3 linked regions of the Butyrivibrio fibrisolvens genome follow. The protein of the gene in region 2 interacts with the protein of the main gene of each other region in a pairwise test. Links are inferred from orthologs where the notes say so. Each region holds a gene or a part of one and is shown on either strand. Other genes may lie near its edges.

What was found.
Region 1: the proteins of ftsZ (region 2) and I7804_RS01320 interact in binary tests that used the Escherichia coli proteins (3 or more experiments, as listed by UniProt). The link is inferred for Butyrivibrio fibrisolvens from one-to-one orthologs.
Region 3: the proteins of ftsZ (region 2) and rlmN interact in binary tests that used the Escherichia coli proteins (3 or more experiments, as listed by UniProt). The link is inferred for Butyrivibrio fibrisolvens from one-to-one orthologs.

The regions. Positions count from the first base shown.
Region 1 is NZ_CP065800.1:327,917-331,047, forward strand. Bases 235-3,101 are described here. They hold I7804_RS01320 (rod shape-determining protein), read right to left. Parts: upstream 2,230-3,101; coding sequence 1,240-2,229; downstream 235-1,239. Other genes in these bases: I7804_RS01315 (flagellar hook-basal body protein), read right to left, coding at 284-1,111; uvrA (excinuclease ABC subunit UvrA), read right to left, coding at 2,599-3,101. In the rest of the region: I7804_RS01310 (flagellar hook-basal body protein), read right to left, coding at 1-231; more of uvrA, read right to left, coding at 3,102-3,131. UniProt on the Escherichia coli protein: Forms membrane-associated dynamic filaments that are essential for cell shape determination. Acts by regulating cell wall synthesis and cell elongation, and thus cell shape.
Region 2 is NZ_CP065800.1:3,506,834-3,509,998, forward strand. Bases 75-2,975 are described here. They hold ftsZ (cell division protein FtsZ), read right to left. Parts: upstream 2,226-2,975; coding sequence 924-2,225; downstream 75-923. Other genes in these bases: I7804_RS14620 (ABC transporter substrate-binding protein), read right to left, coding at 75-230; nrdR (transcriptional regulator NrdR), read right to left, coding at 361-831; I7804_RS14635 (cell division protein FtsQ/DivIB), read right to left, coding at 2,357-2,975. In the rest of the region: more of I7804_RS14620, read right to left, coding at 1-74; more of I7804_RS14635, read right to left, coding at 2,976-3,165. UniProt on the Escherichia coli protein: Essential cell division protein that forms a contractile ring structure (Z ring) at the future cell division site. The regulation of the ring assembly controls the timing and the location of cell division.
Region 3 is NZ_CP065800.1:1,854,814-1,857,973, reverse strand. The notes cover bases 235-3,130. They hold rlmN (23S rRNA (adenine(2503)-C(2))-methyltransferase RlmN), read right to left. Parts: upstream 2,276-3,130; coding sequence 1,193-2,275; downstream 235-1,192. Other genes in these bases: rsmB (16S rRNA (cytosine(967)-C(5))-methyltransferase RsmB), read right to left, coding at 2,457-3,130; I7804_RS07655 (Stp1/IreP family PP2C-type Ser/Thr phosphatase), read right to left, coding at 404-1,144; pknB (Stk1 family PASTA domain-containing Ser/Thr kinase), read right to left, coding at 235-407. Also shown: more of pknB, read right to left, coding at 1-234; more of rsmB, read right to left, coding at 3,131-3,160.

The DNA.
Region 1 (3,131 bases), 3.2 Mb from region 2 along the record:
CGTAAGAGCTGCTGTTCTAACACCCAGTCCAACCTGTGAAGTCGTAGGCTTTGGATCGCCATTGGCAGTTGTTGTCACAGAATTGAGATCCTGATAGAGAAGGGACTTAAACTCTGCCTGCTGAGCTTTAAATCCTGTTGTATTAACGTTCGCAAGGTTATTGGCGATCGTATCTACATTTGTCTGCTGAGCATTCATGCCTGTTGCGGCTGACCATAAGCTGCGTACCATAATTACCTCTTTTCTGAAATACTATTTATGCGTATTCCCATTGTGCTGCAGTTTACAACCTTCCAAGGTCGGTAGTTGCTGTTTTGAGTGTTTCATTTGCTGTCTGGATCATAGTTGATGCTGCTTCATAATGTCTTTGTATATTTATTATCGACACCATTTCATCAACTACTGAGACATTAGATTGCTCTAAAAATCCTGCATTGATACTTCCGGTTGCATTGTCGATACGAACCGCAACATCTGTGGGTTCATACAGATTCTCACCGTATTTATAAAGAGCATCATAATCTTCAAAATCAAAAAGTCCGATGGTTGCGACCACTTCGCTTGTCTCATCTGCACCATCTCCGGTGAATTCAAGTACCTGACCTTTGACATTGACAGCATGTTTCTTGGTAGGATCGACTTCTATATGCTGGCCTTCTGTATCAAGAACAAAGTCTCCGTCATGCGTAACAAGCGCGCCGTCAGCTGTTAATGTAAAGCTTCCATCCCTTGTATACATGACAGTCTGCTGCCCTTGAGTATGACCCGCTATATTATTGTGAGCACTGGTATAATCTATGGCGAAAAAGCCTTTGCCCGAAATTGCCAGATCCCAGGTATTGCCTGTGGACTTCATAGGTCCTTCAGACCAGTCTGTATAGTCCTCTCCGGTCTTTACACCGGGAACGATACGACCAAGTCTCCTAGGATAAGAGCCGGGCTCAGATGTATCCTTGATCTTGAGGGCCAGCTGAGAATCGAATGTCTGCTGGGTTGAACCCTCTTTTTTGTAACCATTAGTATTGGCATTAGCCAGATTGTTTGTAGCCACGTCCATGCGATGCTGTTCATTGACCATCGCTGTCCATGCAGTGTACAGTCCTTTAACCATATAACAAGCCTCCTTGCGCCTGCACCCTGTGTCTGGAATCATCAGGACTTTTAAGTCCTTCAAACTCCATACCCTTATAAAAACTGCAGAAGGAGGCTTGGTTAAAGTTATCCCGGTACTTTACCGGATTATTTTACTGCACCGCTGAGGAACTCAACATATTTACCGGTTCCGATAGCAACAGCTGTCATCGGATCCTCGGCTGTCATGGTGTTGATGCCTGTCTTAGCAGCGATAAGGTCTTCAAGACCTCTAAGAAGTGATCCACCACCTGTAAGCACGATACCACGATCTGCAATATCTGCTGCAAGTTCCGGAGGAGTCTTCTCAAGTACACCATGGATAGCTTCTACTATCTGTGTTGTAGGTTCTCTCAATGCCTCTTCTGTTTCTTCTGAACTGATCTTGACAGTCTTAGGAAGACCTGTAACAAGATTTCGTCCACGCACATCCATATAATCTGCTTCAGGACGTGGATATGCACTTCCTACGCGGATTTTGATATCTTCTGCGGTTCTTTCACCGATGAGAAGATTGTGCTTCTTTCTCATATAACGGACGATAGCTTCATCAAAGTCATCGCCTGCGATCTTAACTGATGTAGATACAACTGTACCGCCAAGAGAGATAACTGCGATATCTGTTGTACCACCACCTATATCTACGATCATATTGCCGCATGGCTTAATGATATCGATACCTGCACCGATAGCTGCTGCTATAGGCTCTTCGATGATGCGAACGTCTCTGGCACCTGCCATACGTGTAGCATCTTCTACGGCCTTACGCTCAACTTCAGTTACACCTGAAGGAACGCATACAGCGATAAGAGGTTTACGATAGATTCTACGTCCGAGAGCCTTAGTTATGAAGTGCTTCATCATCTGCTCTGTGATCTGGTAATCACTGATAACACCCTGACGAAGAGGACGAACTGCTACGATGTTGCCGGGTGTACGGCCGAGCATCTGACGTGCATCTTCACCAAATGTAAGAATCTGGTCTGTATCTCTGTCATATGCTACAACAGAGGGCTCCTTAAGTACTACGCCCTTTCCTCTTATATAAACAAGAATACTTGCTGTTCCTAAATCAATTCCGATATCTGTATACTGCATGGATAAGTCCTTTCAATTTGCTTAAAGTCTGTTATTGTTATTGTTATCGCTTATGCGAGTTGTTATCTTTGTTAAACTATAAAGCGTATAATTCACAAAGTATTATAAACTAACAGACTCATTTTGAAAACAGGCTAATTGAAAAAAATATAGCGGTAGCACATCTAAGCTACTTCAGGCCTTGACTTAGCCTTAAAAGTAAAAATTTTCATTGACAACTTTTACTTTCGTTGAAGTTCCTTTTCATCTGTGCTCCCGCATCCATGCGCAGCTTCCGATATACAGTTTTCAAAAATAAAATCTTTAAAAACGAATATTATTCTACGTTGTGTATATCGGAATAACTGCGCTCAATATTAACCCTTACATTCATTTGAGCATCTTGGCAATATAATGTCCTGTATATGACTCCTTAACTTTGGCAACCTGTTCTGGTGTTCCCTTGGCTACTATAGTACCTCCCTTGGCACCGCCTTCAGGGCCCAGATCTATTATGTAGTCAGCAGTTTTGATAACATCAAGATTGTGTTCTATAACTACTACAGAATTGCCCTGCTCCACAAGCTTTTGAAGTATATCTACAAGCTTTGCTACATCTGCAAAATGAAGACCTGTTGTTGGCTCATCCAGAATGTAGATAGTCTTACCTGTACTGGTCCTTGAAAGCTCTGTTGCAAGCTTTATACGCTGAGCTTCACCACCTGAGAGTTCTGTAGATGGCTGACCGAGTTTGACATAACCAAGACCTACATCATAGAGAGTCTGTATCTTCTTATGTATCTTAGGTACATTCTTAAAAAACTCCAGAGCTTCTTCTACAGTCATATCAAGTACATCATAGATATTTTTGCCCTTATATCTGACTTCCAGAGTTTCTCTGTTATAGCGCTTACCTCCGCAGA
Region 2 (3,165 bases):
TCAAGGCTGTCAAGATCCTGAGGAATACCTACAGTGAACACTTCATCAGAATCAACGCTGCTGGTCTCCTGCGTGCCCTCCTGAGCATTCTGTGATTCCTGAGCATTCTGTGATCCTGTCTCATCATCCTTCTTGGCGCAACCTGCAAGCATAGCAGCTGCCATTGTCAGTGTGCAAACAGCTGCAACTCCCCTTCGCAGCATGTTACCTGACCAAACTTTCTTTTTCATAATATCACTCCTTTTAATCATATATCTTCACTAATACTTTTGATCACAGTATTAGTGCTAATCCTAAACTCAATCTTGTTGCCATTGTAATACCAATAAAGCTTATCTATACAGATGTATTCAAGGTTTATCAGGCCTTACCGGGGGCCTCTTTGTTCATTACATCCTTAAGCTCATCCATGAATGTGTTGATATCCTTGAACTCACGATATACAGATGCAAATCTGACATAAGCTACAGGCTCAAGATCTTTCATCTTGTTCATAACAAGTTCACCAATCTCACGGCTTTTGATCTCACGCTTCTCCATATTGAAGATCTCTGCTTCTACGCTGTCCACAAGCTTTGTGATCTGCTCCGCACTGACAGGTCTTTTATGACAAGCCCTCAGAATACCTGCTTCTATCTTAGATCTGTCATATGGTTCTCTGTTATTGTCTTTTTTAATAATGATAATTGGAATCGTTTCAACCTTTTCATAAGTTGTAAAACGCTTGCCACAGGAGTCACAAATACGTCTACGTCTTATAGATGTGTTGTCGTCAGCCGGACGGGAATCGATTACTCTGGTTTCGTCTTTACCGCAAAACGGGCATTTCATAACAGTGTCCTCCCTTTGATGATATTAATTCCGAAAAACGCTTCAGATGCAGGCACCTGAAGCGTTTAAATTGTTAACTGATTCGCTGATATTTATTTCTTCTGTAAAAACTCAGGAATTTTAAGCGACTTAGGTTCTACAGTAGACCTTACACTGCTATCACTGCGGAAAAAAGTTCTTGATGTTGTAGGTGCCTCTGCTTCAACCGAAGGCTCAACAGGTGTAGGCTGCTGTACAGCAGGCTGTACCTGAGGTGCCATAGCCTGAGGATTAACAAAAGGCCTTGGCTGAGGTATAGATGCAGGCTGCATTGGTCTTACAAATGGCTGTGAAACCTGTGGTCTGGGAGTCACATTCGCAGCACCCTGCATCTGAACAGGTGTCTGATTAGCAGCCTGTCTATTCTCTGCAGGAGCGGCTTTGGATATATTCATAGCCTGAGCACGATCTTCAATTCCTGTAGCAATAACTGTGATGTTGCATGTATCAGACTGAGACTGATCATATACAGCACCAAAGATGATATTGGCTCTCTCACCGGCAAGTTCCTGAACATAACTTGCAGCATCAGATGCATCAGCAAGGCCGATATCACCGGATACATTGATGATAACATCAGATGCACCGGAAATAGTAGTATCAAGAAGAGGACTTTCAACAGCAAGCTTAACAGCATCTGCAGCCTTGTGATCGCCTGTTCCTGTACCAATACCGATATGTGCGATACCCTTGCCCTTCATAGCTGTCTGTACGTCAGCAAAGTCAAGGTTGATAAGACCAGGTACATTGATAAGATCGGTAATACCCTGAACAGCCTGCTGAAGGACTTCGTCAGCCTTCTTAAGAGCATCGGGCATAGATGTACGACGGTCTACTATCTGTAATAATTTATCATTCGGGATAACAATAAGAGTATCTACGTTATTCTTAAGATTTTCAATTCCCATAAGGGCATTCTGCATTCTGGTACGTGCTTCAAAGCTGAAAGGCTTTGTAACAATACCAACCGTAAGAATTCCCATATCTTTAGCTGCCTTAGCAACTATAGGAGCAGCACCTGTTCCGGTTCCGCCTCCCATTCCGCATGTAACGAATACCATATCAGCGCCCTTAATAGCACTGTTGATATCCTCTACGCTCTCTTCTGCAGCTTTCTCTCCAACTTCAGGTTTAGCACCAGCTCCCAATCCTTTAGTGAGCTTCTCTCCGATCTGCAGAAGTTTTGGTGCCTTACATAATTGAAGAGCCTGCTTATCTGTATTCATGCCGATAAACTCGACACCGGTAACGTTCTCGTCAACCATTCTATTAACAGCATTGTTGCCTGCACCACCAACTCCGACTACGATGATTTTGCACGCAGCTTCAGCCTCATTCGACTTGATTTCCAGCAAAACAACTCCTCCTTCACGTCCAGTTTTAAAACCCTACCATTTATATATCATACGATTTTTTAGGGGATTTCGCAACTATCTTTTTAATATTATCAGTAATTTAACAGCTAGAAAATACTTCATTTTCCAACCTACGTCGCTTCCTCAAATCTGACTGAATCAGTATTCTCATCATAGTCTTCAAGATGAAGCGTTCCCTTTTTCCCTTCCAAAGAAGGAAGGATATAAGGTAATTGTATCACTTTTTCGTCAATATTTTTCTTTGATCCCATAGCAACTTCAATATTGTCAAAATAAAGATACACATTATATACAGAATCAAAATACATCTGATCTGCCTGTAGATTGTATTTGGACAGTAACTGTGTCAGATCAAGGATCTCTGCAAAAACTTCATTATCTTCCACAGGAAGAGGTTTTAAGATAACTACGCTGTCATATTTTAGTCCTCTTACAACAGGAACCCCTTCAAGAAGCTGAGACGAGCTTTCAACTATGATTCCTTCTCTGTCAAAATACATATAACTTTCAAGATAACTGATACATCCTGCCAACGCTTTTTCGTACACATGTATATCGATGGTGTCAGCAGACTTTATATCTATTGTTATCTTTTCTATAAAAGGTATATCAGTAATAGACTTATCATGATACTTGAATCCCAGAAACAATGAGTTATGAGAGAACATACCGTTCATCACCATATCCTGAATCTGTTCATCGCTATAATAAGTATTACCGGATACATTGACTGTCTGTACCCTGTAGTGAGACCTTATATACTCTATAACACCTACTCCTAAGAGGGCTATGACTGCAATTGTCATCACCAGTATCAGGATACTTTTGTGAAGCCTCAACATATCATATAGTGATATCTTGGGTTTCTTTGGTTTTTTCGGCTTTTTGGTTCTTTCGGCATCAACATATCCCGGAGTAG
Region 3 (3,160 bases), 1.7 Mb from region 2 along the record:
ATGTCACGATGGACTATGTTGTTCTTATGAGCAGCATCGAGTCCCATTGCGACCTGTATTCCTATACTTACAGCTTCCTTGACTGTAAGTCTTGATTTCTTTTCAATATATTTCTTTAAAGTTATTCCATCTACAAGCTCCATTACGAAGTAGTAGACTCCCTTATCATTGCCTACATCATAGACATTGACAATATTTGGATGCATCAGGCCAGCTGCTGCCTGTGCTTCAGAACGAAACTTCTGTACAAAATTCTGGTTCTCTGAAAATTCCTGCTTCAGTACCTTGACTGCAACAGGACGATTTAATTTATGATCAAGTGCTCTGTATACATCGGACATTCCGCCAGTTCCGATTTTTTCCTGAATTTCATAGCGGTCGCCGATGATCATCCCGATTCTAATCATCTATCTTCCTCCGAGATTTCAATAAGGATAACTGAAATGTTGTCTTTACCACCATTCTCATTGGCAGCATTTACAAGTACTCGGGCCTTATCCTCTATCTCACCCTGCCTGTTGACTATATCCCTGATTGCATCATCGCTCAGCATATTGGTAAGACCATCTGAACACATCAGTATAATATCGCCAGCATTAATCTCTTCCTGGAAAAAGTCGATATCCAGTTTGTCTGTAGCTCCTACAGCTCTGGTTATTATATTCTTGTCAATGTGATTACGCGCAGCTTCTCTGTCGATACCACCCATTCTGACCATCTCTTCAACAAGAGAATGGTCTCTGGTAATCTGTCTGATATTATCGCCATTTATGATATATAATCTGCTGTCTCCGATATTGGCTACCTGCAGAAAATGTCCCATTATAGTAGCTGCGACAAGAGTCGTTCCCATACCTTTCATACTAATATCTTCTTCTGCAACGCGGCGAAGCTTGGCATTAGCATTCTGTATAGACTGATTCAGAATCTTAACAGGGCTCTGTTCAAAAGAGCCTTCTATTCCTTCAACTATTTTATTCACACTGAAACGTGACGCATAATCTCCTGCATTATGTCCTCCCATACCATCGGCAACAATAAAGAGATTGGACAGATTTCCAATTCTCTCTTGGGATTCAAATACATAATCCTGGTTCAGCTCGCGTTCTTTTCCAATGTCAGTTATGGAAAACGATTTGATCAAGATACTCCTCCATCCGGCCGTAATTGAGCCGAGATTAAAATTAGCAGGTCAATTTTCGTTAAGGTGTCTTCTGCGAAGCTGTCCGCATGCACCGTCAATATCCCTGCCCATTTCCCTTCTTATAGTAACATTTATTCCGCTTTTTTCAAGTTTATTTTTGAAAGCAAGGGCATTCTCCCGTGTCGGAGCCGCAAAGTCACGCTCTTTGATAGGATTTACAGGGATAAGGTTTACTATTGCATTAAGACCTTTTAAAAGTTCTGACAGTTTCTGGGCATCTTCCGTAGTATCATTAACTCCGGCTACAAGCGAATACTCAAATGTAAGCTGTCTTCCGGTTTCATTAAAATAATAGCGACAGGCATCAATAACATCAGAAAGCTCATACTTATTGGCTATAGGCATAAGTTTCTGTCTCTTCTCCTGATTTGAAGCATGTAAAGACAGGGCAAGATTGATAGAAAAATGTTCTCCTGCAAGCTCTCTGATCTTAGGAACAAGGCCGCATGTAGACACAGTCAGATTCCTCTGACTCATGTTCATACCATCTTCACCTGTAAGCATACGTATAAATACCAGTAGATTGTCATAGTTATCAAGTGGCTCACCTGAACCCATTACTACTACGTGAGATATCTTCTGTCCTGTGATCCTGGAAATTGCATATATCTGATCCAGCATCTCTCCTGGCATCAAGGATCTTACTACGCCGTCTATAGTAGAAGCACAGAATCTGCATCCCATACGGCATCCAACCTGAGATGATATACATACGCTACAACCAAACTTATACTTCATAAATACGCTTTCGATGACATTGCCATCAGAAAGTCCGAAGAGAAATTTCTTGGTCTCATCAAGCTTAGATTCCTGAACATCTACTACTTTTAGCGATGTATAGGAATACGAAACTTTAAGCTTTTCTTTGAGAGACTTTGGTATATTGGTCATCTCATCATAGCTTCCTGCCATCTTTTTGTGCATCCATTCATAAAGCTGCTTGGCACGAAACTTAGGTTCGCCAAGGCTTATGATAGCTTGTGTAAGCTCTGGAAGAGGCATTGATTTTATATCAGGAAGTGTATCTGATATTTTGTTATCTATGTTGTTGTCTATATTACTATCATTCATTACTTTTTCCTATTTTGGGATAATGCTCATATTACTTTTAATCCCATTATTCTATATTACTTTAAAGCTGATATCCTTAACTTACCTCTTCTATTCTATATTACTTTAAAGCTGATATTCTTAACTAATCGCTTGTATTCATATCACAATCTTATTATGTTCTGGATATCAGATCATGTATTCAGACTCTTCTAAGCTTAGCCAAAAAGAATCCGTCTGTATCGTATACTCCAGGCAGAAGCTGAAGGTATCCTTTTGAAAGGCTTTCTTCATTTCTAAGCGCAGAAGGAACAGACATAGTAATATCCACTCTTTCAAAGGGCAGATTCTCACAGATATAATCAACCATCTTCTCATTCTCATAAGGGTTGATAGTACAGGTCGAATACATCATGATTCCGCCCGGTTTTACATAATTCCAGACATTTTCAAGGATCTTTTGCTGTAAACAAGAGAGCGATTTAAGTGACTTTTGGGATGCTCCATACTTTATATCGGCCTTTCTTCCTATAATTCCAAGACCTGAACATGGCAGATCGCAGTACAGAACGTCAGCTTTATTTTCAAAAGCTTCATCATGTTCCAAAGCATCATGAACTTCAACAGTCACGATATCAGAAAGCCCCATTCTATCAACATTTTCCTCGATTATTCTTGTCTTAAAGCCAGTAAGATCCCGGGAATAGACATGAGGTTTTTCGTCACAGGGCTCAGCGTTTTTTTCCAATGCTGCAAGCTTAGCTGCAGCATGCAAGGCTTTACCTCCGGGAGCACTGCACACATCTATTACGACATCTCCTTTTTTAAGGCCTGCAACTTCACTTACAAGCATCGAGCTAACGTCCTGAACCATCCAGTTGCCTTCTTCATAACCTGGCAGATACT